4 regions of the Micromonospora salmantinae genome follow, and region 2 is predicted to be linked to each of the others. Evidence: riboswitches for the same ligand, from Rfam matches in the RefSeq annotation. Region 2 holds a riboswitch; each other region holds the start of a gene.
What was found. A riboswitch is a leader RNA that binds a small molecule or an ion and turns the genes downstream of it on or off. The one in region 2 is predicted to bind cyclic di-AMP.
Positions count from the first base shown of each region.

Region 1: linked by a shared signal. The riboswitch ahead of PSH03_RS22085 (C40 family peptidase) and the one ahead of PSH03_RS26375 (coiled-coil domain-containing protein) in region 2 are both predicted to bind cyclic di-AMP.
Region 3: linked by a shared signal. The riboswitch ahead of PSH03_RS24425 (coiled-coil domain-containing protein) and the one ahead of PSH03_RS26375 (coiled-coil domain-containing protein) in region 2 are both predicted to bind cyclic di-AMP.
Region 4: linked by a shared signal. The riboswitch ahead of PSH03_RS01835 (C39 family peptidase) and the one ahead of PSH03_RS26375 (coiled-coil domain-containing protein) in region 2 are both predicted to bind cyclic di-AMP.

Region 1 is NZ_JAKKFG010000031.1:22,624-30,392, forward strand. It holds gene PSH03_RS22055 (ATP-binding protein) at 1-183, opposite strand, end outside; gene PSH03_RS22060 (LD-carboxypeptidase) at 469-1,407, shown strand; gene PSH03_RS22065 (DUF6924 domain-containing protein) at 1,435-1,671, shown strand; tRNA gene PSH03_RS22070 (tRNA-Gly) at 1,721-1,794, opposite strand; gene PSH03_RS22075 (pyridoxamine 5'-phosphate oxidase family protein) at 1,978-2,535, opposite strand; gene dcd (dCTP deaminase) at 2,635-3,213, shown strand; gene PSH03_RS22085 (C40 family peptidase) at 3,287-4,264, opposite strand; cyclic di-AMP (ydaO/yuaA leader) riboswitch at 4,341-4,476, opposite strand; gene PSH03_RS22090 (N-acetylmuramoyl-L-alanine amidase) at 4,712-6,694, shown strand; gene PSH03_RS22095 (C40 family peptidase) at 6,750-7,763, opposite strand.
Region 2 is NZ_JAKKFG010000043.1:56,438-64,206, reverse strand. It holds gene PSH03_RS26405 (heavy metal translocating P-type ATPase) at 1-1,572, opposite strand, end outside; gene PSH03_RS26400 (DUF8832 domain-containing protein) at 1,585-2,535, opposite strand; gene PSH03_RS26395 (heavy-metal-associated domain-containing protein) at 2,549-2,758, opposite strand; gene PSH03_RS26390 (metal-sensitive transcriptional regulator) at 2,853-3,149, shown strand; partial or broken gene PSH03_RS26385 (HAD-IC family P-type ATPase) at 3,156-3,722, opposite strand; gene PSH03_RS26380 (YibE/F family protein) at 3,965-5,335, shown strand; cyclic di-AMP (ydaO/yuaA leader) riboswitch at 5,502-5,632, shown strand; gene PSH03_RS26375 (coiled-coil domain-containing protein) at 5,637-6,656, shown strand; gene PSH03_RS26370 (carbonic anhydrase) at 6,713-7,447, opposite strand; gene PSH03_RS26365 (helix-turn-helix transcriptional regulator) at 7,674-7,769, shown strand, end outside.
Region 3 is NZ_JAKKFG010000042.1:120,934-128,702, forward strand. It holds gene surE (5'/3'-nucleotidase SurE) at 1-219, opposite strand, end outside; gene PSH03_RS24410 (PfkB family carbohydrate kinase) at 216-1,178, opposite strand; gene PSH03_RS24415 (SRPBCC family protein) at 1,381-1,848, shown strand; gene PSH03_RS24420 (hypothetical protein) at 2,001-2,510, opposite strand; gene PSH03_RS24425 (coiled-coil domain-containing protein) at 2,653-3,717, opposite strand; cyclic di-AMP (ydaO/yuaA leader) riboswitch at 3,723-3,854, opposite strand; gene PSH03_RS24430 (cation diffusion facilitator family transporter) at 3,973-4,890, opposite strand; gene PSH03_RS24435 (HelD family protein) at 4,997-7,114, opposite strand; gene PSH03_RS24440 (alpha/beta fold hydrolase) at 7,222-7,769, opposite strand, start outside.
Region 4 is NZ_JAKKFG010000002.1:120,508-128,276, forward strand. It holds gene PSH03_RS01815 (glycosyltransferase family 2 protein) at 1-46, opposite strand, end outside; gene PSH03_RS01820 (acyltransferase family protein) at 346-1,581, shown strand; gene PSH03_RS01825 (hypothetical protein) at 1,673-2,095, shown strand; gene PSH03_RS01830 (hypothetical protein) at 2,231-3,001, shown strand; cyclic di-AMP (ydaO/yuaA leader) riboswitch at 3,286-3,426, shown strand; gene PSH03_RS01835 (C39 family peptidase) at 3,659-4,507, shown strand; gene PSH03_RS01840 (alpha/beta hydrolase) at 4,632-5,378, shown strand; gene PSH03_RS01845 (CDP-glycerol glycerophosphotransferase family protein) at 5,383-7,053, opposite strand; gene PSH03_RS01850 (bifunctional cytidylyltransferase/SDR family oxidoreductase) at 7,087-7,769, opposite strand, start outside.

The sequences.
Region 1 (7,769 bases), on a different contig from region 2:
GTTCACCGCGTCATTGGGCGGATGTTCGCCCCAGATCCAGTCGACGAGGGTCCCCTTCGGGACCACGTGACCCGGGCTGAGCGCGAGGGCGGTCAGCAGCCCGCGCAGCCGCGCGCCCGGCACGTCGATGACGGTGCCGACGTCCGTGCGAACCTCGAATGGACCAAGCATCCCGACCTGCACCTGGCAGATCCTGCCATGAACACGAAAGGCATCCGTGTCGCCGATGCCCGCTCCGCCGACGGCGGTCGACCACGCCTTCCCGGCCCACTGGCACGCCGGGAGATCCCCGTGGTTCTCCTGGAACGCGTCTCGAAATGAGATGCGCACCGGCTGGCGCACCTGTTGGATCTCGACATGAAGCGTAAGCTTGTTCGTCCTCGAAAGGCACGCCCGGGGGACCACCTCGCGGTGCTCTCACCGTCCTTCGCCGCGGCCGGTGCCTATCCCGGGATCCACGAGCAGGCCATGCGACGGCTCGCCGACCTGACCGGCCTCGTTCCGGTCGAATACCCCACCACCCGCCAGGTGGGCGCGAGCGCGGCAGCGCGGGCGGCGGACATCAACGCCGCCTTCGCGGACCCCCAGGTACGCGGCATTCTCGCCGTCGTCGGCGGCGACGACCAGATCACCGTCATCCCCCACCTGGACGCCGACCTGGCCCGCGCCGACCCGAAGCCGTTCCTCGGCACCAGCGACAACACCAACCTGCACCACTGGCTCTGGGGCCTCGGCATCGCCAGCTTCTACGGCGGGTCCTCCCAGGTGCACCTCGGCCCCGGGCCTGCCGTCGACGACATCCACGTCCGGTCGCTGCGAGCGGCGTTACTCACCGGGGAACGGCTGGAGATCACCGACCCGGGTGAGTCCGAGGACATCGGCATCGACTGGGCAGATCCGCAGGCGTTGACGTCGTTCGGCGAGCGCGAACCGACGGAGCCGTGGAGCTGGTACGGGCCGCCGCGCGCAGTCACCGGCCCCACCTGGGGTGGCTGCCTGGAAGTCATCCAGTGGATCCTGACGGCGGGACGCTTCCCGTTTCCCCCGGAGGTCCTGCACGGCGGGGTGCTGATCATCGAGACGTCGGAGGAGCTTCTCCCCGCCCGCGAGGTCGGCTGGATCGTCCGATCACTGGGTGAACGCGGTCTTCTCAGCGCCGTCGACGCGGTCCTGGTCGCCCGTCCGCCGGTCTCCGACCACACCCGCCGACCCCCGGCCGCGGATCGGGTACGGCTCCGCGAGCAACAGCGCGACACTGTCGTCGACATGGTGGCCCGGTACAACCCCGAGGCGGTCGTCTGCGTCGGGGTCCCATTCGGTCACACCAGACCACAGTGGATCCTTCCCCACGGCGGCCCGGTCACCGTCGACGGCGTGGAACGTCGAATCTTCGCCGACTACCGATAGGGCCTGGCGGCGTGGAGGATCTTCGTCGTGTCCCCTTTGCCGCAACCCGACGACCTCGCCTACAGCGAGGCGACCGTCAAGCAGTTGATCGACGCGAACGCCCCCATCAGTGATGAAGACTGGCTCACCTACCTGTTCGTGGCCGACGCGGCCACGATGACCGACGTCGAACGCCCGCTGCTCGCTGTCGACCTGAGCCGCGAGCCCGCACCTTCCGCGTGCCGCCCCGCTGGTACGCGGACGTCTCAGCCAACCTCACCGTGAACGTCGAAGGCCCCGGCCGGGACTCACGTCCTGACCAGGGCCTTCGCAGTGGAGCGGGTGACGGGAATCGAACCCGCACTGTCAGCTTGGGAAGCTGATGTTCTGCCATTGAACTACACCCGCAAGCGGCACCACTGTACCCGAGTCGTCGAGCCCGTGCACCCAGGTACCCCCGGAGGCCGTAGCTGTCCACACCCCGCTCCGCCCGGGTCGACCCCGGGTTGATCTCGGCGGCGGCGGGCCGGTGCGTACGGCGGTGCCGGCTCCGTTGGTACGGAGCCGGCACCGATGATCTTTGAGCTGTGGTCAGGCGGCCGTGCACTGAACGTCACGGCTGAGGCGGGTCGGGCGCGCCTGCGGGACGGCGAGGGGCGCGGCCACCGCCGACGGGGCGTTTGGGTCGAGCCAGACCCGAACGGCCGGCCGACTCGGCGCGAGGCCCGGAATGCCGGCGATGTGCTGCTCGCGGCGGGTGAGCATGGCCACGTCGACGGTGAACTCGAAGAGCCGCCAGTCGACCTGCGGCTCGGCCCGGGCGCTCTGCGCCAACTGCGCCACCCGGATCGGATCGGTCACCGGACGGGCGCGCCCTGCCACGTACGCCTCGTCGTCACTCTCCTCCGCCGGGAACGAGTGCAGCGCGTAACGGCCGTCACGTTCGAGGTCGCGGCGCTTCGGCGAGTCGATGATGAAGCAGAACAGCCCCTCGGCGGTGATGACCGGGGAGACCGGATGGACGCGGGGCCCGCCGTCGGCGCGGACCGTGGCCAGATAGCCGAAGCCCGGCCCGTACTGCTGGAGGAGAACGCGGATCCCGTCGGCGAGTCGGGGCTCGTCGGCGGCGAATTCGGACCAGGAAGCCATGTGGGCATTCTATCGAACAAATGTACGAGCAGCGACCTCGACGCGCTGGTCACCGGCACCGAATCCGGCCACTTTTGGCAGCGCGGCTATGGTGGTCCGATGCTGCTCTCCGACCGCGACCTGGTCTCCGAGATCAAGGCCGGCACGCTGGGCTTGGAGCCGTTCGAGCCCACCCTGGTCCAACCGTCCAGCATCGACGTCCGACTCGACCGGCTGTTCCGGGTCTTCAACAACCACCTCTACACCCACATCGATCCCGCGATGCAGCAGGACGACCTGACCTCGGCGGTCGAGGTCCCCGACGGTGAGCCGTTCGTGCTGCACCCGGGGGAGTTCGTGCTCGCCTCGACGCTGGAGGTCATCTCGCTGGGTGACCAGCTCGCCGGCCGACTGGAGGGCAAGAGCTCCCTGGGCCGGCTCGGGCTGCTCACGCACTCCACTGCCGGCTTCATCGACCCGGGCTTCTCCGGTCACGTGACGCTGGAACTCTCGAACGTGGCGAACCTGCCGATCACCCTCTGGCCGGGCATGAAGATCGGGCAGCTCTGCATCTTCCGGCTCTCCTCGCCGGCCGAGCACCCGTACGGCTCGGTGGTCTACGGCTCGCGCTACCAGGGCCAGCGGGGGCCGACACCCAGCCGCGCCTGGCAGCACTGGCGGACCTGGCCCACCCGCTGAGGTTCAGCAGCTGGCCCCGAGACGACGAGGGCCCGCCGCGACGGATCGCGACGGGCCCTTCGATCACTCGGGGTCAGCCTGGACGGCCGTAGCTGTGGATCGGGCCGTCGTCGACCTTCTTCATCTTGACCGGTTGACCGGCCTGCGAGGCGTGCACCACCCAGCCGCCGCCGACGTACATGCCGACGTGGTGGATGTCGCTGTAGTAGAAGACCAGGTCGCCGGGGCGCAGGTCGCCCTTGCTGACGTTCTTGGTTACCCGGCTCTGCGCGGCGGCGTTGTGCGGCAGCGACACGCCGGCCTTCGCCCAGGCGGCCAGCATCAGCCCGGAGCAGTCGTACGAGTTCGGGCCTTCGGCACCCCAGACGTAGGGCTTGCCGATCTGCGCGCAGGCGAACTTGACAGCGGTGCCCGCGGCGCCGCCGGGGTAGCTGCCCGGGCAGGGTGCCGGGCGCAGCGGACCGCCGCCGCCACTGCCGTACACCTTGAGGCGCAGCTTCTGCAGGCGGTCGATCTCGTCGTTGATCTGCTTCTTCTTCGCCGCCAGCTGAGCTTCCGTGCGGGTCAGCTGGGCCACCATCTCGTCCAGTGGCGCCTTCTGCGCGGCCAGCTGGTCGCGCAGGTCGGCCACCTGGCGTACGTCCTTCTGCTGGTTGTGCGCGAAGCGGTCGAGCATTTCGAGCTGACCGACCACCTCGCTGGGCGACCGGCTCCCCAGCATCGCGTTGACTGTCGAGACGTTCTCACCCATGTAGGCGCGTACGGCCAGGGCGCTGACCTTGTCCATCGCGGCGTCGACCTGACGCTCCAGCGGGGTGATCCGGGCGGCCAGCGCATCGGCCTGCTTGCGCTTCGCGGCGAGGTCGGTGCGGGTGGCGTTGTGCCGTTCGATGACCGGTTCGAGCTTGTTCCAGTCGGCGTCGATCTGGCGCTCGATCTCGGCGACGGACGGGTCGGCGTGGGCCGCCGTGGCACTGCCGGTCAGAACGACGGCGATGCCGGCCAGCGCGGCGAGTGCGGTGGTGAAGCGGGACCAGCGTGGGCGCGGCACGATCGACGCCGGGCCGGCTGATGCCGACCGCTCGGACGACGGCCGCGGGGCATGGAGTGCCACCGGGGTTCCGTACTCCTTCTTCCTGACCGCCTACCGGGTTAGCTGACGGGTTCGGGCGGGAAGTCGGCGCCCTACCGCAGTGGCTGCGGATTCACCCCGAGGGACCTGGGTCCCCGGTTCGCTCGGAAACGACTCGGCGGTGTCGGTCCGTTACCGCCCGGGCTGGGCGGAGCTGCTGTCGGGCCAACAAATGACCAGAGTAGAGACGTCTGTTACCGATCCGCAACCCGTGCGGCAGTGACACTCCGTACGGATTGAACGAGGCAACCGACCGTGTGTGAAGAATTCTTTCCATCTACTTCGATAGATAGAAAGGTATTGACGCGACCTCCCGGACGGCGCGATGGTGACCTGACCTCACTCCGCGAGAATCTAGGGGGTTCGATGCACCATCCAACCCTGTCGACCGGCTGGCGCGGGCTGCTCGCCGCCACAGTGGTCGCCGCCGCGACCACTGTGCCACTCTCCGTCGGCCCGGCCGCCGCAGCGCCCATCACCGACCGCCAGCAGCAGTACGCCGCAGCGGCCACCGAGTACGGCGTGCCGGCCGTCGTGCTGCTCGGCGTCTCCTACCTGGAGTCCCGTTGGGACACCAACGCCGGTACACCGAGCACCAGTGGCGGCTACGGTCCGATGCACCTGACCGACGCGCGGCACGTGGCCGCCCTACCCGGACGCGGCCACCACGACGCCGGCGCCGAGGACCCACGCGGCGACGACTCCCGCACCGCCCGCGTACCCGCGCCCCGGCCGGTCGAGGCACCCGCGCCATCCACCGCCGCGTTGCAGACCGTCGACGCCGCCGCCACGCTGACCGGCGCCACCCCCGAGGCACTGCGCACCGACGCGGGCCTCAACATCCGGGGTGGGGCCGCGCTGCTGAGCGCGTACCAGAGGGATCTGGGCGCGCCGGTCGGCGCGGACACCGACCCGGCGGCCTGGTACGGCGCGGTGGCACGCTACTCGGGCGCGGACAGCGCCGACGCCGCGGCGGCCTTCGCCGACGAGGTCTTCACCACCATCGGCGCGGGCGAAGCCCGGGTGACCGACGACGGCCAGCGGATCACCCTGCCGGCCCGCGCGGTGCGGCCCGAGCGTTCCTGGCTGGACCGGCTGGGCCTGCGCCGGCTGGCCCGCCCGGACGGGGTGGAGTGCCCCCGCACCATCTCCTGCGAGTGGATCCCGGCGCCCTACGAGGCGTTCGGCGACGGGGACTACGGCAACCACGACCTCTCCGACCGGCCCGCGCGGCAGAAGATCGAGTACATCGTCATCCACGACACCGAGGCGAGTTGGGCCACGACCCTGCAACTGGTCCAGGATCCGACCTACGTGAGCTGGCACTACTCGCTGCGCTCCGTCGACGGGCACATCGCCCAGCACGTGAAGACCAAGGACGTCGGCTGGCACGCCGGCAACTGGTACGTCAACGCGAAGTCGATCGGGTTGGAACACGAGGGCTTCGCGGCGCAGGGCACCTGGTACACCGAGGCGATGTACCGGACCTCGGCGAAGCTGGTCCGGCACCTGGCGATGCGACTGGGCATCCCACTGGACCGCCAGCACATCATCGGCCACGACAACGTGCCCGGCACCATCCCCTCGACCGTGCGGGGAATGCACTGGGATCCGGGCCCGTACTGGGACTGGACGCACTACTTCGACCTGCTGCACGCACCTCGACTGGACACCGGCACCCCGGCCACCGGAATGGTCCGGATCGACCCGGACCACACCACCAACCAGCCGGCGTTCACCGGCTGCGTCACCCCGGGCGTGCCCTGCGCGCCACGCGGCTCCTCGGCGGTGGTGCTGCGCAGCGCACCGTCCGCGGACGCGCCGCTGGTCAACGACGTCGCGCTCCGCCCGGACGGCAGCCCGAACACGATGGCGGTGTCGGACCACGGAGCCCGGGCGTCCGCCGGGCAGACGTACGCGCTGGCCGGACGGCAGGGCGACTGGACGGCGATCTGGTACCTCGGGCAGCGGGCCTGGTTCCACAACCCGGCGTCCGCGCCGACCGCCAGCTGGACCGTCGGCGTCGTGGCCACGCCGAAGCCCGGACGGACCACCGTTCCGGTCTACGGAAGGGCGTACCCGGAGCAGTCCGCGTACCCGGAAGGGGTGCTCTACCAGGCGATCTCGCCGCTCCAGTACACCCTGGCCGCCGGGCAGCGGTACGCCGTCGGCGCGGTGCTGGCCGGCGAGTACTACCGGGCCAGCACGTTCGACGGCTCCTCGCCCGGCGACTGGACGGTGATTCGCGGCAAGAACCGGTACGCGCAGATCCAGTTCGGCCACCGGATCATGTACGTCGACCTCGCCGACGTGCAGCTCTTGCCGTCCCCGGTCGGCGCCCCCCGCTGAGAACCACGACGGCCCCCGGTCGGTGACCGGGGGCCGTCGTGTCGCGCGAGGTGGATCAGCCAGGTCTGCGGAACCCGGCGACGGGCATGGTGTTGATGCTGGACACCTGCACCGGCTTACCGGCACGTGGCGCGTGCACCATGGTGTTGTTGCCCAGATACAGCCCGACGTGACTCAGGCCGGAGAAGAAGAAGACAAGGTCACCGGGACGAGCGTCGGCTCGCGAGACGGCCTTGCCCTCGTTCCACTGGTCACCGGTGTGGTGCGTGAGGTAGATCCCGGCCGCCTTGTAGGCGTACTGGGTCAGCCCCGAGCAGTCGAACGAGTTCGGGCCGGTGGCGCCCCAGACGTACGGCTTGCCGACCTTGCCGCAGGCGGTCTTGATCGCGGTGCGGGCCGCCTCGTTGACCACACCGTTGATGGTCGGGCAGGCCGCGGTCTTGACCGTGGTCTTGGGCATCGATGCTTCGAGCTGCTTGATCTCGCCGTCGATCTGCTTCTTCTTGGCCGCCAGCTCGTTCTGCTGCTTGGTCTGGGTGACGATCAGCGCGTCCAGCTTCTGCTTCTCGCCGTCGTACTTGGCCCGCACGGCCAGCACACCCTCGACCTCCTTGCGCTCCTGCGAAGCGAGCCGGTCGAGGATGGTGAGCTGCTCGGTGAGCGTGTCCGGCTTGGCGCTGACCAGCAGCGCGCCGATGTCGTGCGACGGGCCCGAGATGTAGTAGCGGGAGGCGAGATCGCCAACCCGGTTGAGCGCCAGCTCGCTCTGCAGCGCCAGCGGCTCGATCTTCTTCTGCAGGTTCGCCGACTTCTGCCGGTTGACCTTCAGCTGCGCCCGGACCTTGTTGTACTGCTCGATGGTGGGCTCCAACTGCTCCCACTTCTTGTCGATCTGCGCCTCGATCTCGTCGACCGTGGGCGCGGCATGTGCCGGCGCGGTCAGCAGACCGGCGCCGACCGCCGCGGCGGCGACCAGGACGAGCACCCGGTGCGCAACGCGGCGCAGGCCACCAGAGCGAGCAGACGCAAACAGGTCGTGACGATGAGGGGGCATGGTTGCCACCGGCACCGACTC
Region 2 (7,769 bases):
CAGCCGGACCCGGCCGACCAGCACTGCCAACCCGTCGACAGTGCCGGTCACCCCCAGCCCTTCGAGGTTGCCGAAGGCGGTCACCGGGGGCAGCGCGCCCGCGTCGGTGGCAGCGGCCGCGACCGCACGGGCGATCGGGTGCTCGGAGGCGGCCTCCACCGCCCCGGCGAGCCGGAGCAGCTCGGCCCGGTCCACGCCGCTCGCCGGCACCACGTCCACCAGTGTCATCCGGCCGGTCGTCACGGTGCCGGTCTTGTCGAGCACCACGGTGTCCACCCGGCGGGTCGACTCCAGCACCTCCGGGCCCTTGATCAGTACGCCGAGCTGAGCGCCCCGACCGGTGCCGACCAGCAGCGCCGTCGGGGTGGCCAGGCCGAGCGCGCACGGACAGGCGATGATCAGCACGGCCACGGCGGCGGTGAACGCGGCGGTCGGACCGGCCCCGGTGCCGAGCCACCAACCGAGAGTGCCGACGGCGAGGGTGATGACTATCGGCACGAAGACCCCGGAGATCCGGTCCGCCAACCGCTGCACGGCCGCCTTGCCGCTCTGCGCCTGCTCCACCAGGTCGGCCATCCGGGCGAGCTGGGTGTCCGCGCCGACCCGGGTGGCGGTGACGATGAGCCGCCCACCCGCGTTGATCGTGGCGCCGACCACGCCGTCACCCGGGCCGACCTCGACCGGCACCGACTCACCGGTGAGCATGCTGGCGTCGACAGCGGAGGTGCCCTCGTCGACCACCCCGTCGGTGGCGATCTTCTCCCCGGGGCGGACCACGAACCGGTCACCGACGGCGAGCCGGTCCACGGGGATCAGGGTCTCCACGCCGTCACGCAGCACCGTCACCTCCTTGGCCCCGAGGTCGAGCAGAGCGCGCAGTGCGGCGCCGGCAGTCCGCTTGGAACGGGCCTCGAAGAAGCGACCGGCCAGGATGAACACGGTGACCCCGGCGGCCGCCTCCAGGTAGATGTTGCCTGCGCCGTCGGTCCGGGTGATGTCGAAGCTGAACGGGTGCGTCATGCCGGGCATCCCCGCGTCACCGAGGAAGAGCGCCCAGAGCGACCAGCCGAACGCGGCCAGGGTGCCGAGCGACACCAGGGTGTCCATGGTGGCCGCGCCGTGCCGCAGGTTGGTCCAGGCGGCCCGGTGGAACGGCAGCCCACCCCAGACCACCACCGGGGCGGCCAGGGTCAGCGACAACCACTGCCAGTAGTCGAACTGCCAGGCCGGGACCATGGCCAGCAGGACCACCGGCACGCTCAGGGCCACCGACACCCAGAGCCGGGTACGCGGCCCCCGCAACGGGTCCACCGGGGGTTCGGCGCTGGGCGGGGCCGGCAGCGCCGCCGTGTAACCGGTCTTCTGCACGGTCCCGATCAGGTCGTCCGGCGTGACGCCGTCGGCGTACCGGACGGTCGCCTTCTCGGTGGCGTAGTTGACAGTGGCGCTCACCCCGTCCATCCGGTTGAGTTTCTTCTCGATCCGGGCGGCGCACGCGGCGCAGGTCATCCCGCCGATCGCCAGTTCGATCCGGTTCGGCGCCTCGGGCAGCGGTCTGCTGGTGGTGGTCATCTTCTGGTCCCGTCAGTTGTGTCCGTGCCCGGGGGTGCCGTGGTCGGCCCCGCCGGTCGGTGCGGGCCCGCTCGGGGTGGGGGCCCCTTTGGTCGGGGCAGCGCCGGCGACCACCGTGAACTCGGCGGTGTGCACCCGCCCGCCGTGTTGGAAGTCGAGGTAGAGCCGGTAGCTGCCGGCCGAGGGCACCTCGGCGAGGAAGGTGACGGCAGGACCGGGCCGGGTGCGCCCATCGCCGGGCTTTCCGTCCGGGTGCACGTGCAGGTACGCCAGATCACCCCGACGTAGAGCCACCAGGTGCCCGTACGCGCCCAGGTAGGGCTCCAGGTCGGTGACCGGCTGACCGTCCCGGCTGACGGTCACTGTCAGCGACGACGTGCGGCCGGGCTGCGGCGCTCCGGTCAGGGTGACCGTGTAGCCGTCGACGGTGGTGCTGGTCGCCGGAGCGGGCAACGGCCGTTCGGTCAACTCGCCGGGGACTGTCACGTCCACGCCGAGGGTCAGCGGTTCGCCCCCGGTCGGGGTGAAGTCGGCGAACGCCCGCCACTGCCCGGGGCCGGCCAGCGGGGTGTCGACCCGCCAGGTGCCGTCCGGGGCCAGCTCGGGGTGGACGTGACGGAAGCCGGAGAGGTCCCGACGGGCGACGATCAGATGCATCTGCTTGTCGTGCGCCACGTCGTACCGGGTGACCGGGCGGCCGTCCGGGCCGGCGATCCGGAAGGCGAACTCGTCGGCCGGGGCGTCGACCGGTTCGAGGGTGTAGCCCCGGTCGGAGACGAGCAGCCCGCCGGGGAGCCGGTCGGCCGTCCCGCCCCGTTCGTCCGCCGTCGGGGTGGTGGCGGCATCGTCGTGCCGGCTCTCGGCGACCGGGGCGGTGTCGACGACCCGGCCGATCCCGTAGGTGGCGCCGAAGATCGCCGCCAGGCCGACGGCGAACCCGGCCAGTCTCGTCACGGTGCGCACGTCGGCCCGCCGATCACGCGTCGACGAGGTCGTAGCCGGCCTCGTCGACTGCGGCTCGGACGACAGCGGTGTCCAGTGGCTGATCGCTGCTGACGATGACCCGGCCGGCCGCGAGGTCGACCTGGACGTCACGCACGCCGGCGATGGCGCCGACCTCGGCGCTCACCGCGCTGACGCAGTGCCCGCAGGTCATGCCCTGCACCTGGTACGTCGTGTTGACCATTGGATCGTCTCCTTCGCGGTACCGGTACCCCGTGGGGGTATCTCAACAGAACCGACCGTACCATACCCCCTGGGGGTACGCTATCCTTGTCGACATGACCGCACCCACCCCGATCCGCGGATACACCGCCAGCAAGGACCAGCTGCTCGCGCGGCTCCGCCGCGTCGAGGGGCAGGTCCGGGGCATCGAGAAGATGGTCGACGACGACCGCTACTGCATCGACGTGCTCACCCAGATCTCCGCCATCCAGGCCGCCCTCGACAAGGTGGCCCTCGGGCTGCTCGACGGGCACGCCCGGCACTGCATGCACGAGGGCGCCGCCGAGGGTCGGGCCGACGAGATGGCCACCGAGATGATGGCGGCGGTCGGCCGGCTCATGAAGCGCGGCTGACCGGGCTCAGTCCGGCGCGGGGTCGAGACGGACCCTGCGCAGCAACTGCGCGTTGAGCGCCACCACGATGGTGGACGCCGACATCAGCACCGCGGCCAGCGCCGGGCTCAACGCCACGCCGGCCCAGGCCAGCACCCCGGCGGCCAGCGGCAGCGCCACCACGTTGTAGCCGGCCGCCCAGGCCAGGTTCTGTCGCATCTTCCGGTACGACGCCCGGGACAGCCGGACCACGGCACCCACCCCGCGCGGGTCCGAGGACGCCAGCACCACCCCGGCGGACTCGATGGCCACATCGGTGCCCGCGCCGATCGCGATACCCACGTCCGCCCGGGCCAGCGCCGGCGCGTCGTTCACCCCGTCACCGACCATCGCCACGACCAACCCCCGCCGCTGGAGCTCGGCCACCCGATCGTCCTTCGCCGCCGGCAGCACCTCGGCGAAGACCTCGTCGACCCCAGGTCGGAAGCCGAGGTCGGCGGCGACCGCCTCGGCCACCGGCCGGGCGGCTCCAACATGCCGCCTCGGAGACCGCCGCGCGAGCGGTTCGGCCGCCCGACACTCCGCCACGACCTGCAACCCCCGGGAGGGCTGGCTAGCATCTCCCACGATGGCCCTCCGAATGCCGCTGCACAGTCGGGCACCGGCGCCGCCACGTCGTGGCGGCGCCCCCGGCCGACCGGGCCGAGCACTGACCGTCCGTGATCAAGCGGTCGTCAGGCAGCGATCCGCCCCGCCGTCCGCCGCGTTTCCACCGCAACGGTGAACCGCCCGGCCCGCTGACCCGTATCCCGCACCGGATCGTTGGGAGTCTCACCTTGGCCGCCGACCACACTCACCCCGCTCCGTCCGCCCCACCACGGGTGCGACGGATCCTCGTCGTGACGGTGGTACCCCTCTTCGTCGCCACCGTGCTGGCCGCAGTGCTGCTCTGGCCGCGCGGCGGGTCACCGCAGACCGACGGTGGTGCGGACGTGCCGCGCTACCCCGGCACTGTCACCCGGGTGGTGAGCGAGCCGTGCCCGCCGGTGCCGTCGGTTCCGGAGGGCACACCGAGGGTCGGCGACGGGCGGTGCGGCACTGTCGACGTCCGGGTGGACGACGGGCCGACCGCCGGCCAGCAGGTGCGCACACCGGTGCCCGACGGGCCCGGCGCACCCCGGGTCGAGGTCGGCGACGAGGTCGTCCTGGTCGAACTGGCCGATCCGATCGAGCCCACCGTCAGCAACTGGAACATCGCCGAGCACCAACGCGGCACCCCGATGGTGTGGCTGGCGGTGGTCTTCGCGGCCGCGATCGTCGCGTTCGGTCGGTGGCGGGGTCTGGCAGCGCTCGCCGGGCTGGCCGCCAGCTTCGCCATCCTGCTCACCTTCGTGCTGCCGGGCATCAGCGCGGGCAGGTCACCGCTGCTGGTGGCGGTGGTCGGCGCGGCCCTGATCATGTTCGTGGTGCTCTATCTGACCCACGGGGTCACCGCACAGACCTCGGTCGCGGTGCTCGGCACCCTGGGCAGCCTGGTGCTGACCGGCGTGCTCGCCACCATCGCCACGGCCGCGACCCACCTCACCGGCTTCGGCAGCGAGGACGCCACCACCCTGTCGATGTTCCAGGGCGACGTGGACCTGCACGGTCTGCTGCTCGCCGGCATCATCATCGGATCGCTCGGGGTGCTCGACGACGTGACGGTCACCCAGGCGGCCACCGTCACCGAACTGGCGAACGCCAACCCCGGGCTGACCCGGTTGCAGCTGTACCGTGCCGCCACCCGGGTCGGCCGCGCGCACATCGCCTCCACCGTCAACACCATCGTGCTGGCGTACGCGGGCGCGTCACTGCCCCTGCTGCTCCTGCTCACCGCCGACTCGCGGCCGATCGGGCAGATCCTCACCAGCGAGTTCCTCGCGCAGGAGATCGTCCGCAGCGCGGTCGCCACCCTCGGCCTGATCGCCGCCGTGCCGCTGACCACCGGGCTGGCCGCGGTGGTGACCGCCGCCGGGCGTACCGATGGCACGGCGTCCACCGACGCTCCCGCGCCCCGGCCCCAGCCGGACCGCAGCGAGGCACTGGCCGCACTCAGCTCACCGCGTACGGCCGGCTCCGACGAGCCGGACCGGACGCGGACCGCACCCCCATCAGAGGCCACCGACCGGTGGCCGGAGTCGAACAGGAGCACGGATACGGCATGGTGACACTCCTCAGCGTGACCAGATCGGGCATCCACCCTGAGAACCGCGTCACTGGTCACTCAACGCTATGGCGAAATGACGCTTTTGGTCGGCATCCAGGCATAGCTCAGCCGGTCGACTCTCGGGTAACCTCGCTGCCGGTTACCGATGAAGGCGCGAAGCGGCGCCTGCGGTGCCACCGCCCAATCGCCAACCGGCGAGCCGGGGACCCAGGTGCCTGGGGTGAATCCGCGTCAGCGGTAGGGGCCACTTCCGCCCCGAACCCGTCAGCTAACCCGGTCGGCGGTCGACGGAAGGGAACATTGTGACGGCACCCCTACGCCGCTGGTTGACTCCCGTGGTGGCCGTGATCGCCGCACTTACCGTGCTCGCCGGGCCGCTCCCGGCGCACGCCGCCCCGACGAACCCCACACCGTCCGGGCACGAGGAGGACGGCGAGCCCAAGCTGCTCAACGACGTCATCGAGCAGGCCAACCGCGACTACTCCGCCGCAAAGTCCAAGCTGGACAAATCCAAGAAGCGGCAGAGCGAGTTGGCGGCGGAGGTCAACCGGGCCAAGGCTGACCTGGACGCGTTGGCCCCGCAGGTCGGGCGGATCGCCGCCCAGGCGTACCGGACCGGCCGGATCGGCGCTGTCGCGATGCTGCTGGAGAGCGACGCTCCCGACTCGTTCGTCCAGCGCGCCGGGATGCTCGACGAGATGAACATGGTCAACGAGAAGAAGCTCTCCGAGGTCAACGAGGTGAAGGCCCGCGCCGAGCAGGCCAAGCTCGCCCTCGACACCGAGGTCCGGGAGCAGCAGAAGCAGACCGCCCTGATGGCGAAGCGCAAGAGCGAGGCCGACAAGGCGCTCTCCCTCGTCGGCGGCAAGGGTTTCACCGGCGGCCTGGTGGATGCCACCTCCAAGGTCGCGAAGATCGGCCCGGGTCGCACGGCCGACGGTGACTGGAAGCCCCAGTCGTGCAGCGAGAACGACCCCACCACGTCCGGCTGCGTCACGCCGCGCACCCTGCACGCGTACAAGGAGGTCAAGGCGGCCGGCTTCAACCGGTTCGTCGGCTGCTACCGCCCCGGCGGGCCGTGGGAGCACCCGAAGGGCCGCGCCTGCGACTGGTCGCTACAGAAGAGCGGGTTCTCCCCGTGGCACAACAACGACACCCGGACGTACGGCAACAACGTCGCCGCGTTCCTCATCCGTAACGCCGACCGGCTCGGCATCTACTACGTGATCTGGAACCGGCAGATCTGGTTCCCGGCCACCGGCTGGAGCTCGTACAGCGGGCCGTCGAACCACACCGACCACGTCCACATGTCGCTGCTCTGACCCGCACGATCCCCGACGAGGGCCGTTCCGCGTGACGCGGAGCGGCCCTCGTCGCGTCAGACGGTGGCAGGCGCGGCCGGTTCGGTCGACTCGGTCGAGGCCGAGGGCTCCAATGTCGCGAAGCCGGCCGGCACGGCGGCCACCGTGCGCACCGCTCCGGCGGCCAGCCGGTAGGACACCCCCACCACCGCGCACCGCCCCCGCGCCACCTCGTCGGCCAGCACGGGCGACTGCCCGAGCAACGTCTCGACGGTCTGGGCGATGTGGATGTCGACGATGCCGTCGATGTCGTCCACGCCCTCGGACGTGGCGCGGCGCAGGCTGGGCAGCACGGCGTCGACCACCGCGCGCAGATGGCCGCTCGGCGCGGTACCGGTCGCGGCGGACTCCCGGGCGGCCTGCACCGCACCGCAGGAGTCGTGGCCGAGCACCACCACCAGCGGGGTGCCGAGCACTGTCACCGCGTACTCGACGCTGCCGAGCACCTCGGGGCCGGCGGTGTGCCCGGCGGTGCGAACCACGAACAGGTCGCCCAGGCCCCGGTCGAAGATGATCTCGGCGGCCAGCCGCGAGTCGGAGCAGCCGACGATCACCGCGAACGGGTGTTGCCCGTCGGCCACTGCGGCCCGGTGCCCGGCATCCTGGTTGGGGTGGCGTGGGGCGCCATCGACGAAGCGCCGGTTGCCGGCGACCAGCTCGGCGTACGCCCGGGTCGGCTCGCTGAGCGCGGTGGCCCGGTCGGTGGTCCGCTGCGGACCCGGCTGACCGCCGGAGCTCCCGGTATGACTCATCCCGCACCTCGTCTCGACGCATCTGACCTGGTCAAACCGGCTCTCCGCCGGCCGGGCGGCGGGCGCTGGCTCGCGCTCCACCGTCACACGCACCGTAAGATGCGTCAAGGTATGCGTGATTTAGATTTCATACGTTGACTCCGACCACCCCCTGGGCAACCGTCCCGGGGCACGGCGGACCAGACTCTCGCGAGGGCAGACGGACATCCGGAAAGGCGGTAACACGATGGCGAGCACGGTGACGGACGACACCGGCGGCGGGCGGAACTGGACGTTCCTCACCAATCACGGACACGTCCTGCTGGCCATCGCCCGCGATCCG
Region 3 (7,769 bases), on a different contig from region 2:
GTACGCCGGCACACCCGCCAGGTCCGGCAGCGGGTGGTCGTTCACGACGACTCGCCCGTCGCGCTCCATGGCGCTCATCGCGGCGCTGGTACCGCTCGCCTCCTCCATCGGCGCGGCCACCACGACGTCCAGGCCCCGCTGCCGTGCCGCCCAGGCCAACGCCTGGATCCCCGGCGCGGCGATCCCGTCGTCATTGGTGATCAACACCCGCAGCGTCATCGCTCGACCACCCGGCCGGCCAACTCGTCCGGGGTGGTCCGCTCCTGTTGCCGGCTGTCCGCCGGCACCAGCCGGACCCGGTCCACCAGGCCGGTGATCGAGTCCAGTCGTCCGGTGCCCAGGCCGTGCCGGGTCACGTTCAGCGCGCCGGCGGCGGCCCCGGTGCGGATGGCGGTCCGAATGTCCCCGCCCTTGGCCACGACCGCCGCCACTCCGGCCGTCATCGAGTCGCCAGCGCCGCGTGGGTCGGCGGCCTCCAGCCGGGGCATCTCGACCTGGAACAGCTCCCCGTCGATGAGCGCCAACGCCGGCTGGTCGGCGCGGCTCACCACCACCGTCTCGGCGCCGCCCGCGTGCAACTCGTACATGGCCCGGGTCAGCTCCTCGGTGTCGTCACTGCGGGCGCGGCCGTCGCGGATCAACTCCTCGTGACTCACCTTGAGGAAGAACACCCCGCTCTCCAGCACCGAACCGAGGTGATCGCCGGAGAGGTCGACCACCACCCGGCCACCGTTCGCGCCGAGGTCGGCGGCGAAGCGTCGGTACAGGTCGGCCGGTACCAGCCACGGTTCGTTCGGCCCACTGAGGATGCTCACCGAGGCCCGTAGGCCCTCGCCGAGGGCGAGGTTGTACAGCTCGTCGATCTCGTGCCGGCTCAGCGGCTGCCCGGGCACGTCGGCGACCTCCTGCCGGGAGCCGTCGCGGCGATCGTGCACGTACCCGCCGCTGCCGGAGTCACGGACCACCACCTTGAGGTCCACGCCCTCGCTGACCAGCAGCGGCTCCAGCACCTGGCCGATCTCACCGCCGAGGGCGGCGCAGAGCACCACGTCGACTCCGAGGGAGATCACCATCCGGGCCTGCCAGACGCCCTGCCCGCCAGGGTGCAGGTGCAGCTCGGGGTGGTCGTTGGGCTGGTCCACGGTCACCGTCAGCTGTGGAGTGGGCGCGAATACCATCACGTGCCCGCTCATCGGTCGTCGCCGTTCATGCTGGCCGCCCTCCGGCATCTTCGGAAGATTTTGTACTAACCGACCTTAGTGGCGCAGGTGGTGGCGGGTCGTCGCATCGGCCCGGTCCGCGCGGCGCTGAGGGCCCGGGGCGTTGCCAGCCAGACATCGGTACGGGACGATCGGGCGACCAACGACGGCGGGAGACGGTGTGCTCAGCAGCGATACCTTCAGCTACACCGTCCAGGCCCGGTGCTCACCCGCCGAGGCGGCAACGTTGCTCAGCGACCTGACCCGGCAGGGCGAGCTGCATCCGCTGATCGTCCGGGTTCGCCGGGTGCCGCCCCGGCCCGGCGCCCAGGCCAGCTACACGATCAACGACCGGTTGGCGGCGGGTCCGCTGCGCTTCCGGACCACCTACCACGCGGACGTGCTGATCAACGAGGCCGACGAGATCGTCATGGTGGCCCGCCAGTGGCCGGCCACCACAGTGCGAAACCACACCCGACTGCGCGCCGAGCCGGACGGCCTGGTCCGCATCGACGTCGAGATCACCCTGACCGCGCCGACGCCGCTGTTCCGGTACGCGTTCCGCCAGGCCCAGGCCGCTCATCTCGCCCTCGCCACCCGGCTGGGCGCCGCCCTCGACCGCACCGGCACCCCCCCAAACCCGGCCTGACCAGCCCCCCGCCCCGCCCTGCCCCGCGCCGCCCCCCTGCGTCGATCTTGCAGTTTCGGTTGTCGATATCGGTGGGATGCCACATGTGTCGGGACAGTAAGTGCAAGATCGCGGGGCAGGGCGGGGCGCGACGTGCTTGGCGGGGGTTGCGTCTAGATCGTTGTTGCGGCGCGATCACGGGTTGTGCGGGCCGCTCGGGTGGCGGGACGCCGGCCCCACGGCTTGTAGGTGGACAGCACAGTCGCGATGACCATCAGGCTGGTCGACACCGCCGGCGCGATGACCAGGTCGGCGCGATCCCGGGCGGGCAGGGCGGCCCCGACCGCTCCGGCGTGACGCAGGTTCGGGGTGAGCAGGAACAGCACCAGCCCGACCATCACCGTGGTCAGCACGAGCTTGACCAGCACCCAGCGGTGGCGCAGCAGGCCCCACGGGGTGAGCAGTGAGCTGGCGACGCCGATCAGCCAGACCAGGACGCTCAGCGGCGCGAACAGCACAGTGCCGACCAGGGCCGTGACCGGATAGACCACCGCCGGGTCGGCGCCCCGCTGAACGGCGATGCCGAGGGTGAGCAGCACCAGGTCGGCGCCGAGCCAGCCGAGCGAGGTGACCAGGTGCAGGGTGAGCAGCGCCTTGCGGGTGCTGGGTCGGATCCGAGGCATACCGCGATGCTGCCCGCCGACCGCTGCCGGGTCGTCCGACGAGCGACGACATCAGGGGTACGCCCGGCGACGTAGCCCGGCCCCGGACGCACGTGATGCCTGTGAGCCACCGGGGTGACTCACAGGCATCACGACGCGTGGGTCAGTAGACCGACAGGTGTACGTGGTTGGTGTGGTCGGTCGACGGGGTGCCGTGCGCCCCGCTGTACGACTTCCACCCGCTGCTGGGCAGCCAGATCTGCCTGTACCAGATCACGTAGAGCACGGCGAGCCGGTCCGCGTTGCGGATGAAGTACGCGGCCAGGTTGTTGCCGTACGTCTTGTCGCCGCCGGTGGCGTCCCCGCCGAAGCCGCCCTTCTGCGCCGCGAAGTCGCAGGCCCGGCCCTTCGGGTGTTCACCGGAGCCGCTGGGGCGGTGGCACGAGACGTACCGGGTGAATCCTGCGGCCTTGGCCTGGTTGAGCGCGTGCAGGGTGCGTGGGGTGATGCAGCCGTTGGCCGGGGTGGGGTCGTTGACGCTGCACGACTCGGAGGGCCAGGAGCCGTCGGAGTTGCGCGGTGCGGCCTTTGCGTTGGCGCTGGAGGTGCCCCGGTTGGAGCCGCCGTCGGCGGTGGTCTGCGGTTTGGGTGTGGTGGCCACGGTCAGGGCCCGTTCGGCCTGCTCCTTGCGCTTGGCCATCACCGCGACCTGCTTGCGCTGTTCGTTGATCTCGCCGTCCAGGGCGATCCGGGTGCGGTTGGCCTTGTCCTTGCTGTTCAGCAGGTCGCGCAGCACCCGGTCTTCGTTGGCCGCCACCGCGTCCAGCGCGGCCGCCCGGTCCATGAAGCCTTCCGGAGTGTTGCTGTTGAGCAGCGCCGACATCGCACCGAGCCGGCCGGTGCGGTAGGCCACCTCGGCGATCTCGCCGACCTTGCCGTTGCGCTGGCCGATCTCGACCTCGATGGTCGTCAGCTGGGTGGCGAGCTGCTTCTGCCGTTGCACGGAGGTGTCCAGGGCGCGCTTCGCGTCCAGGTAGCCCTTGCTGGCCGCCTCGAGTTGGGCGCGCAACGCCGGGGTGCCGCCCTCCTCGTCGGAGTCGGGTGCGGCGGCCCGCAGGCCGGTCGGGGGGGAGGCCGAGGCGGTGCCGGCCGGAAGCGCGACGCCGAGGGCGAACATCGCGACGATCAGTGCCGCCAGTCGGGCGGCGGGTGGTCGTGCTGGTGCCACTGCGCATGTCCTTCCGTCAGCCGCCGACCGGGTTAGCTGACGGGTTCGGGACGGAAGATCCCTACCGCTGACGCGGATACACCCCAGGAACATGGTTCCCCGGTTCGCCCAGTTGGGCGATTAGGCGGCGACCGCCACCGGCGCCGGGAGGGCGCCGCCTGGTGGAGGCCGGGACCGAGCCTACCGGTGCGGATGGGGCCGCTGCAGCCAATGTGACGGACGGTGCGTGCGTCAGCACGGAAAATTACGGCTCCGTCACCATTCGATGGAGCCGCACGCTCCGGAAGCGGCGCCGGGCTCGATCTGCAACGTCGCGTGCTCGATGCGGAAGTCGTCGTGCAGGGCCGTACGCGCCGCGGTGAGCACCGCGCCGACCTCCGCGCCGGGTGCCATGGTCAGGTGAGCGGAGGCCACCTCCATGCCCGAGGTGAGCGTCCAGACGTGCAGGTCGTGCACCTCGACGACACCGGGGACGGCGGCGAGCCGGTCGTGCACGGCGGTCACCTGGAGGTGTTCCGGGGCGGCCTGCACCAGGATGCGGACGGCGGCGCGGGCCAGCCGCCAGGTGCGCGGAAGGATGAACACGCCGATGGCGACCGCGACCAGGGGGTCGGCCCACCACCAGTCGGTGACGGTGATGAGCAGCGCCGCGCCGATGACGCCGAGCGAGCCGAGCAGGTCACCGAGCACCTCCAGGTAGGCGCCCTGGAGGTTGATGCTCTCCCGGGCTCCGGCGCGCAGCAGCGCGAAGGCGGCGATGTTGGCGAGCAGGCCGAGCACGGCGACCGCGAGCATCGGGCCGGCGACGACCTGGTGCGGGTCGCCGAAGCGGCGGATCGCCTCGATCACCACGTAGATCGCGACGCCGGAGAGCAGGACGGCGTTGGCCAGCGCGGCGAGCACCTCGAGTCGGTAGAGCCCGAAGGTGCGCTGCGGGTCGCCGGTGGCCCGCCGGGTCGCCGTGATGGCGGCGAGCGCCATCCCGATGCCGAGCACGTCGGTGAACATGTGCCCGGCGTCGGAGAGCAGGGCGAGCGAGCCGGTGTGCAGGGCGGCCACCGCCTCGACCACCATCAGGGTGGTGAGCAACCCGAATGCCGCCCAGAGTCGACCTCGGTGCTGGTGTGCGGCATTGGCGACGGACCCATGGTGGTGGTCATGACCTGCGCCCACGAGAACCACCTTCCGCCGCTGGTCGGGACCCGGTCAAATGTATGCTCACATCGCTATGTGTGCAAGTGTACGGACAGCGCCTTGCGCCGGCGGCAGTCGGCACGCGTCAGCTGGTCGGGTCGATGGTGGTGAGCCGCTGGGTGGCCCGGGAGAGCGCCACGTACAGGGTGCGCACCCCGGCGCCCGGATCCGCCCGGATCTCGCTCGGCGCGACCAGCACCACCCCGTCGTACTCCATGCCCTTGGCCTCCAGGCTGGTCACCACCTGCAACCTCGGCGCGCCGAGCGCGCCCAGCCACCCGGCGACCTCGTCCCGGCGGGGGACCGGCGTGATCACCCCGACCGTCCCCTCCACCTCGGCCAGCAGGCCGGCGGCGGCCTCCACTGTCGCGGTCTCCAACCCCGTCGCGGGCACCACCAGCTCCACCGGCTCGACCCCGGTGGAGCGGACGGCGGTCGGCAGCGGCAGGTCCGGGTAGAGCCGACGGATCTCCGCCGCCGCCACCGCGAAGATCTCCGCCGAGTTGCGGTAGTTGGTGGTGAGCGTGAAGTCGTGTCGCTTGCGCCGGCCCAGCGCCTGGTCGCGGGCCCGGGTCAGCTCCTCCGGATCGCCGGTCCACGCGGTCTGCGCGGGGTCGCCCACCACGGTCCAGGAGGCCAGTCGGCCGCGTCGACCGATCATCCGCCACTGCATCGGCGAGACGTCCTGCGCCTCGTCCACCACCACGTGCGCGTACTCCCGGTAGTCCTCCGGACGCTCCCGGGCCGCCGCGCGGGCGGCCCGCTGCCGTTCACCGAGGGTGCTCAGCTCACGGACGCCGCCGGCGAGCTGGAACGGATCGCGTCGCGCGCGGGCCGGCTGCGCGGGCTTACCGAGCAGCGCGTCCAACTCGTCCAGCAGTGCCACGTCGGCGATCGTCAGCCCGGCCGGGTCCAGGTTCCGGTACGCGGCGTTGAGCAGCCGGATCTCCGCCGAGGAGAGGATCCCCCCGGCGTACCGGCGTAGCCGGTCCGGTTGCGCCAGCCAGCCGAGCACGTGTCGGGGGTGCAGCCGAGGCCACCACGCCTTGAGGAACTCCCGGAACTCCGAGCGCTCGGCGATCTCCGCCTCGAAGGCCGGTTGCTCCGGCAGCCGACCGCTGCTCAGCTCACGGGCCTGCGCCCAGAGCGCGGCGAACACCCCGTCGAAACCGGCCCGGCGCACCTCGTTGCGTCGTGCGCCGCGTTGCAGCGCGCGGTCCCGGATCCGGTCCAGCGCGGCCCGGTCCAGCCGCAGCAGCGTGCCCCGATAGAGCAGCCGCAGCTCACCCGGGCCGCCCGGCACCGCGTCGCGGGCCGCCCGCTCCAGCACCCGGCGCATCCGCAGCGAGCCCTTCACCGCCGCCACCTCGGGCGGGTCGGGGCGGGTGGCGGTCATCCCCGGGAAGAGGGTGCCCAGCGAGTGCAGCGTCGCGGTGTCCTCACCGAGCGACGGCAGCACGGAGCCGATGTACTCGACGAAGACCGACGACGGGCCGACCACCAGGATGCCGCCGCCGGCGTAGCGGCTGCGGTCGGAGTACAGCAGGAACGCCGCCCGGTGCAGGGCGACAGCGGTCTTGCCGGTGCCGGGGCCGCCCGCGACGATCGTCACCCCGGAACCGGGCGAGCGGATCGCCTCGTCCTGCTCCCGCTGGATGGTCGCCACGATGTCGCGCATGCCCCGGCCGGTGGCCTTGGACAGGGTGGCCAGCAACGCGCCGTCACCGACGACAGTCATCCCCTCCGGGGCGGCCGTCGGGTCCAGCAGGTCGTCCTCGATCCGGGTGACCCGCTCGGCACGGGACTGGATGGTGCGCCGCCGCACCACGTCCAGCGGCTGCGCCGGGGTGGCCTGGTAGAAGGCGGCCGCGGCCGGCGCGCGCCAGTCGACGACAAGCGTGACGGCGTTCTCGTCGCGGATCCCCAGTCGCCCGACGTGCAGCACCTGACGGTCGCGCAGGTCCAGCCGGCCGAAGACCAGCCCCTCGTGCTCGGCGTCCAGGGTGTGCCGCCGCTGCGCCGCGTGGAAGACCATCGCGTCGCGCTCGACCAGAGCGCCGTGCGTGCCCACCCGGGCCATCCGGTAGCCGTCACGCTCGGCGCGGACGGCCGACTGCCGCAGCTCGGCCAGTCTGGCGTACACCCGGTCGAGGTGTCGTTGCTCGACGGCGATCTCCTGCTCCAGGCCGGTCTGGTCGGTCAACGCACGCTCCTTCAGAGGTCGCCGGCAGGCGGCGGAAACCGCGCGGGCCAACCGAGAAGAGTACGGCCCTGGACCCGACCCGCCGCGCCCGAGGTGCGCGAACGTGCTCAGGCACCCGACCCGGCGGGGGCCGCGCCACGGTGGGACGGCGACGATTCGGCGAGCACCCGGCGTACGACGGCGGTGAGCGCGGCGTTGACCTCGTCCGGACGTTCCATCATCAGCATGTGCCCGGCGCCCGGGCAGACGGTCAGCTCGGTGGCCGGCAGAGCGGCCGCGATCGACTCGGCGCACGGCGGTGGGGTCAGTCGGTCCCGGTCGCCGACCAGGGCGGCGGCCGGCAGGTGGGCCAACGCGGCGAGGGTGTCCAGTCGGTGCTGGGTGCCGATGGAGGCGCGGAACCCACCGATCGAGCGCAGCGAGGCCCGAGCCACCGCCGACGTCACCAGGCGGATGTCGGCCGGCTCGCAGCGGTCACCGAAGAGCATCCACCGGATGCTCGGTTGCAGCGCGTTCAGCAGTGCCCGGGGCGCGCGCCACGAGCCACACCGGGCCAGCACGCCGGCGCCGGTCGTCTCGGCCAACCGGATCAACCGGGCGATCCGCGGCGAGAGCCCGTAGACGGTGTGCGTGTGCCCCTCGGCGGTGGTCGAGA
Region 4 (7,769 bases), on a different contig from region 2:
GCACGACGATGCTCAGCAGCGGTGCGGGCGTCGGCTCATTGACCACGTCCGCCACCTTCGACGACCCGGGTGGCCGGCCCCGGAACCTGACGTTGCCGCCGATGGTGGACTCTCTGAACTCCAGCCCAGCGGAAGGTTAACGCCGGGCCGGTGGTCGGTTTCCGGCCCGGGGAACGTGGGCTCGCGGGGCGGGTGGGATGCGTCCGGTTCACCCGGGAGTGACCCGGTAGGGTGCCTCGGTGCGGCCCTGCCGGGTCGTCGTGGGCGTCGCCGTCGCGCCGTCCGACGCCGCGACGAGGAGGCTACGACCGTGCTGGTGACCCTGCCGAGCGCCGGGATCCCGGCATGACGAGCGTCGCCGCGACGTCGGCCGCCCGGCCGGCACCGGCCCTGCCCCGGCTGCCCTCGCTGACCGGGCTGCGGTGGATCGCCGCTCTGCTGGTCTTCGGCTTTCACGCCGGCACCATGCGGATCATCGCCGAGCCGGACTACAAGGCCGTCATCGACGCGTTGTTCACCCTCGGTCTCTCCGGGGTGCAGTTCTTCTTCATCCTCAGCGGTTTCGTGCTGGTCTGGTCGGCCCGCGAGGGCGACTCCCGGCGTACCTTCTGGCGGCGACGGATCGCCAAGATCTACCCGAACCACCTGGTGCTGTTCGCGGCGACGCTGGTGGTCGCCTGGTGGTTCGCCGACCCGGTCCTGCCGGCGGCGGCGTTGGAGAACCTGCTGCTGTTGCAGGCGTGGGACCCCCGGCCGGGCTGGTTCTACAGCATCAACACCGTCAGCTGGTCGCTGTCCTGCGAGTTCTTCTTCTACCTCTGTCTGCCGCTGGCGCTGCCGCTGCTGCGCCGGGCCCGACCGAAGCTGCTCTGGACGCTGATCGTCGCGCTGCCGCTGCTGATCCTCGCGCTCTGGCCGGCGCAGGAGTTGGTGCCGGAGGTGAGCCGCTGGTGGTTCACCCAGATCTTCCCGCCGGTACGGTCGCTGGAGTTCTGGTTGGGCGCGGTGGCTGCCGAGTTGATGCGCCGGGGGCTGTGGCGCGGTCCCGGTCTGACAGTGGCCAGCGGGATCTTCCTGGTCACCTGGGTGGCGGCCGCGCAGTGGATCCGCGCCGAGCTGTGGACCACGCTGCTCGCGGTCGCGTACCTGTTGGTGATCACCGCGGCCGCGGACGCGGACGTGCGGGGTCGGCGCTCGCCGTGGCGGTCCCGGCCGCTGGTCTGGCTCGGTGAGGTCTCGTTCGCCTTCTACCTGGTGCACGTGCTGGTGATGACGAGCGTGCTGCGCTGGAGCGGGACCTGGGGGATCGGCTTCGCGGGCTGGCGTGGCCCGGCCGTGGTGCTCGGCTTCCTGGCGGCGAACCTGATCCTCGCCGGGCTGTTGCACCGCTTCGTCGAAACCCCGATGATGCGCCGGCTCGCGCCGCGCCGTGCGGCCCGTCCGGCGCCCGTTCCCCGACAACGCGCGGCCGGCGACGACGACGCACGGGACCCCGCGAGCAGCGCCCGCGGCAAGGTCGACGGACCTGCCGACGAGGTCGGTCAGGCCGGCGGGCGATCACCGTACGTCGACCTGCGCTGACAACGTCCACCCTGGTCAACGGGTCGGCGCGGCGCGATCCGACACGCCCGTGGTCGGTGCGCCCGGCTCGGCGCGACGGTAGCGTTGGGGCGTGCTTCCGGTCGCGTTCACCTGTCCGCTGTGGTGGGTGGCGCGCTGGGCGACTCGGGTGCTGACCAGCCTCGCCGTCGTCGCGGCCCTGGCGCTCGGCGCAGGCCCGGCCACGGCCACCACGGCAACACCCGGCCCGGTGCCGACGTCGAGCGCGGTGCCGGCCTCTGTCGCCGCCGGCCCGCTGGCGGCCTCCTGCCGGCACTCCGCGGCACCCGGTGCTGCCCGCCCGGCCGCGGCGATACCGCCGGAGGCCGCCGAGGAGTCGGTCCCGACATGGTCGGTCGACACGCCGGTGGCGCTCCCCGATGATCAGGGCGCCATCGCGGCCGGCGTGCTGCCGGTCCGCGCGGCCGAATTCGGCCGGCTGCCCCTCCTCGACGGTACGAGCGGTCGGGCTTCCCGGGCCCCACCCGGGCGCTGAGCCACCGGGACGACCGTCCCGCCACCGTGCCCTGTCGACCCACCCGCTCCCTGACCCGCCGACCCGTGGCCCACAGTGGCCCGCTGATCGGCGCGGCTCCCCATCGCACTGCTCATCCTCCCCGAGGTGCCGACCATGGAGACAGTCGTCTTCTACCAGTTCGTGACCGAGGTGCCGCGGGCCGCCGCCATCTGGTCGACGCTGTTCCTGCTGACCCTGGGCCTGCTCTCCGTGCTGGCCGCCCGCCCCGAACGGGACCGGCCCACTGACGACCCGCTCCCGGCCGGGCCCACTCCTCGGGAGGTGGCCGCCGCCGAGGCCGTGGACCTGCGCCGCTACGCCGAGGAGGTGGCCGTCGCCGCGGCCGGCGCGGCCACCACCGCCAAGCGGCGGCGTGCCGCCTGGCTGACTGCTCAGGAGCAGCTGGAGCGGGCCTGGATCGGGTACGACGAGGCGGACACCGCAGCGCGTCGCTTCGCTGGCGCCGGTGCGCTGCCCACCCCGCAGACCCCGCACACCCCCGCCGAGTACGCCGCCCGGGAGCGCTATCTGCACCGGGCGGTGATGGCTGCGTACTGGCGGGGGGAGCTGACCATGGCGCAGCTCGGCGACGTGTTCGGGCATCGGCGCGGCTGGGATCCCCGGCGGCACCCGGTCGAGCAGGAGGTGCTGATCAGCCGGGTGGTCCGGGATGCGCGGCTGGCCGACTACCAGGTGGCCGCCGGCCGTGAGCGGGCCGCCTGGCGTGACGCGGAGTTGGCCGCCGAGTCGGCTCGTGCCCTCGCCGAGGAGGCGTACGCGGCGGCAGCCCGGCTCCGCCCGACCCTGGTACCCGCGCGCCGCACGGTGGCCGGGGCGTTGCGTCCCGCCGTCGTGGCACTGTGGCGCCCGGCCCGGGTGGGTTGAGCCCAATCCGTGATGTGAGGCCGGTCACCCAATCGGGAAATCGGACGTCCGACGCGATCGGCGGCATTGATCCCGCGATTGTGGCCGCGTTCTTTGCGGCCTGTCCGGTTGTCGCCCGCAGGCGTCGCCGTAACCGGTTGTCCCATCGAGTCACATCATCGGCAATACGCGCAGAAATTGTCGCGCCAATTGGGGTTTACGCAGGTGAACCTGGCTTGGCAGGGCGTTGAGACGCCAGTAGTGTCGTCCCGTCCGGTGCGGTAACCGATCGCAAGACGCGACGCCGCACCGACCCGCTTAATCGTGATCAACGAACCGGGGACCCACCAGTAAGTCCGGGGTGAATCCGCGAGCCACGGCCCGCGGTAGGGCGTCTTCCCGCCCGAATCCGTCAGCTAACCCGGTAGGCGGTGTCGGAAGGAGTCCCATCCTCGTGCAGCACCTTTCCACCCCTCGGTTGTTCCCTCGCCTCCACGGCGCGGCGGTGCACCCGCTCATCCGTCCAGTGACGGTGAGCTGACCCCCGGGTCATCGCCTTCCCCGCCCGGCCACGCCGAGCGTTCCCCTGAGCGGTTCACCATCCGCGGACCACGGTCCGCGCGCTGGCGCCTGCCCGGATACCGGTCCGGCCCCGGTGTGCCGCTCTCCCCCCGATCCGTGGAGGACCCCGTGAAGCACACCCTGCAGCGTCAGCTCCGCCGCCTCGCCACCGAGCGCCCGTACCAGATCGTCGCCGCCTCCGCCGCGGCCCTCGCGATCGCCACCACCACCGGCGCCCTGCTCACCACTGCCGACGACGCCCCGGCCGGCCAGCGCACCGCGACCACTGTCGCCGAGATGCGCAGCGACGTCGCCGCCTCCCGCGGCGAGGCTCGGGAGGCTTCCCCCTCGGCCAGCGCCGCACCGACCACTGCCGCCCCGGCCACCAGCGCCGCGTCGCCCGCCGCCAAGGCCAGCAGCAACCCGGACCTCACCCGGAAGCCGGAGCGGCCGAAGCCGCCCGCGACCAAGGTGCTCGACTACGACTACGAGGCGCAGAACACCTACTACAACTGCGGCCCGGCGGCCACCCGGAACGCGCTCAGCGCCGCCGGCATCGACCGCACCCAGGAGGAGCTCGGCGCCGAGCTGGGCACCACCGAGATGGGCACCAACTCGGCTGAGGACACCACCCGGGTGCTCAACGCCGAGGTGAAGGGCTCCCCGTACCGGACCCGGATGTTCCCCGGCGCGCCCAGCCCGGCCCAGATGGACCGGCTCCAGGCCGACGTGGTGAAGGCCATCACCGACGGCCGGGGCGTGGTGGCCAACGTCGTCGGCGACGCCACCGACACCGACGGCGGCTGGCACTCCTACGGCGGCGGGCACTACATCGCCGTCGTGGGCTACAAGGACAACGGCCGCACCGTACGCATCGCCGACTCGGCGAACCCGGCCGACCCGTCGTACTGGATCACCACGATCGACCTGGCCAACTGGATCACCAGCCGGGGCTACTCCGCCTGACCCGGGCACGCTGACCGCCGCGGGCGCCGTCCTCCACAAGGGGCCGGCGCCCGCGGCGTCTGTCCGCGTGGTCCCGTCATCGACGGCTCTCGTACCCGACCGTGAACCGTGGGAGACTGCGGCCGTGGTGGAGAAGACGGGTGGTCACGCCGGCCGCAGGCCGGTCCTGCTGCTGCTGCACGGCATGGGAGCGACCGGGGACGTGTGGTTGCCCTGGGCCCCGTACCTCGAGCAGCACTGGCCCGGGCGGTGGCTGGCACCGGACCTCGCCGGCCACGGCTGGGCGTCGCCGCTGCCGTCGTACTCCTTCCCGGGCTTCGCCCAGCAGGTCGCGCAGGCGCTCGCCCCCGACGACCGGTTGGTGGTGCTCGGGCACTCGCTGGGCGGGGTGGTCGGTCTCGCGCTTGCCGCCCGCGACGCCGGAACGCCGGTGGACGCGGTCGTCGGGCTGGGCATCAAGGCACTCTGGTCACCCGCTGAGCTGACCCGCGCCGCCGAAGTCGCCGCCCGCCCGGTGAGCTGGTTCGCCAGCCGCACCGAGGCGGCTCGCCGCTACCTGCGGGTCTCCGGGCTGGCCGGCCTGGTCTCGCCGGACCACCCGGTGGTGGACGCCGGGCTGCGCCAGGTCGACGGCCGGTGGCGCCTCGCCATGGACCCGGCCGCCTTCGCCGTCGGCGAGCCCGACCTGGCCGCGCTGCTCGCGGCGACCGACGTGCCGGTGCTGCTGGCACGCGGGGAGAACGACCCGATGGTCACCGACGAACAGCTCAAGGAGTACGGCGTACCGGTCGCCACGCTGCCCGGCCTCGGGCACAACGCGCACGTGGAGGACCCGGCGGCGGTGCTGGCGCTGCTCGACCCGTACCGCTGAGCGGTCAGGCAGGTGTGGACGCGGTCAGTGTCCCAGCCGGTGCCAGCTCCCGGCGGGCGGCGGTCAGGAACGCCTCGGCGTACGCCTCGGCCGGGAAGTCACCCAGGTAGCGGCGGCGGGTGGCCCAGCGGGCCTCGGCCAGCGGGTCGGTGTCCAGCAGGGCGGTCAGTACCTCGTCCACGTTGGACATGTCCCGGCGCAGCACGTAACCCGACCCGGCCAGCGGGAACCGCTCCACGAACCGGTCACCCTCGTCGCCCATGTCGGTGACCGCGTACGGCTTTCCGGAGTAGAGGAAGTCCGAGATCACGCCGGACACGTCGGAGACCAGCGCGTCGGCGGAGTTGACGCACTCGGTCAGGCTCAGCTCCCGAGCCGCCGCGCCGACCACGTGCTGGCGGCCGGTGCGGGCCCGGTCGGCGACGAGCAGCTCGGTCAGGCGGCCCAGTTGGCGGGCCGACGCCGGGTTCTGCCTGGTGTACGGGTGGGCTCGCAGGATCACCGTCGCGCCGCGCTCCAACAGCCGGCGCAGCAGGCTCTCGGCCACCGGCAGCGAGCAGTAGTCGGCGTCGGCGTGGTGCCCGGTCCAGGTCGGCGTGTAGAGCACGGTCGGGTGCGCCAACCCTCGCGCGGGCTCCGGGCGCACCTCGATCGACTCGACCTGTGGGCGACCCACCACCACGAACTTGTCCGCCGGGATCTGCACTCCGGCGCGGGCGTACCGGTCGATCGCCGCCTGCCCGGCCACGAAGATCCGGTCGAAGATCCCCGACACCGGGTTGGCGCTCGGCGCCTTGTCGCTGTCGCCGTGGTGCAGCTGGATGTGGGTGAGCTGGGTGAAGCGGACGCAGTGGCTGTTCTTCGCACCGTGGTTGACGTAGAACGCCGCCCGCAGGCTCGGCACCAACGCCTCGTCCATCGCCCCCAGGGTGGGGCAGTAGACCACCGGCGCGTCGGTGGCCGCCGCGATCGGGGCCAGGAACTCCGGCTCACGCAGCACGACCAGAAACGGCCGGCCGATCCGTTCCAGGTACGGCAGCCACATGGTGACCTGGTATTCCGAGCCGGGAGGCGCGGAGAAGTAGAGCAGGAACTCCGGCTGGTGCCGGCGCAGCGCGGCGGCCACCGACCCGCCGCCGGACCGTGGCCGGAACCGTCGCCGGGCCAGGTCCAGCGCGACCGCACCGGCGCCCGCGCCGACCAGCAGGCTGGCGGCCAGCGCCACACCGGCCGGCAGGGCGAGCGCGGCGGCGAGCGCCAGGGCGGCGAGCAGCCCGAGCAGGGCCGTGCCGAGCCGGTCGGCGATCATCGGCGTGCGGGCGCGTACCGGCAGGTTGGCCGCCCGGATCTCCAGACTGCCGGCGGTGCGCAGCGGCCCCACCAGCAGCACCAGCCCCAGCAGGACCAGCCCGGTGGCGACCAGCGCGAGGCTGAGCCCGTCGTCCAGTCGCCGGGAGTAACCGACCAGGATCGCCGCGGCGATCAACGCGGTCTCCGCCACCAGGTCGGCGCTGGGCCGGATCCGCTGCTCAGCGGCCGAGGCGGCCAGCGCGGCGACGGCCAACGCCAGCCCCCAGCCGGTGGCGCCGGTCAGCGCCAGCACGACAAAGGCCAGCACGGCCAACCCGGTGGTCAGGCACCGGGCGGCCAGCTTTCGGACCAGGTCGCCGCGCATGTCGCTCCGTTCGTGGTTCCGCAGCCGTCGGCGTCAGTTGGCCGACGTCGCGCCGGCCGGTGCCTCGACCCGACCCGACCCGGACTGCGCCGGCACGCTCGGCGTGGGCCCGTCGCCGGGTGCCCGGCGTACGTCGATCACCTGACCGGTCAGGTCGGAGATCAGCACGTCCAGCGACGACTGGGCGACGGCCTCCGCGGCGAGCAGGGTGTGCTCCGGCTCCTCGCCGAAGGCCCGCGTCCGCATCGGGGTGGCGGTGCGCTCCGGGTTGATGCAGTTGACGCGGACACCCACGTCGGCCCACTCGTCGGCGAGCGCCTGGGTGAGGTTGACCAGGGCGGCCTTGGTGGCCGAGTAGAGCGCGTAGCGGGCCCGGCCCCGGGTGTAGGAGCTGGAGGTGTAGAGCAGCAACTGGCCCTTGGTCTGCTGCAGGTACGGGAGGGCCTGGCGGGCGATGGTCACCGGGCCGACGAAGTTGACCTGGAGCAGCCGGTCCATGGTCTCCTCGTCCATCTCGGCGAGGGCGCCCTTCTCCAGGATGCCGGCGGTGACCACCACGTGGTCGATCCGGCCGGTGGCCTCGAAGGCGGTCGTCAGCGCGGCCTCGACGTCCTCGGCCCGCTCCACGTGGGTGCCGGTGCTGGAACGGCTGAACGGGAAGACCTGGGCGCCGTAGCGCCGGGCCAGCTCGGTCAACTCGTGACCGATGCCGTAGC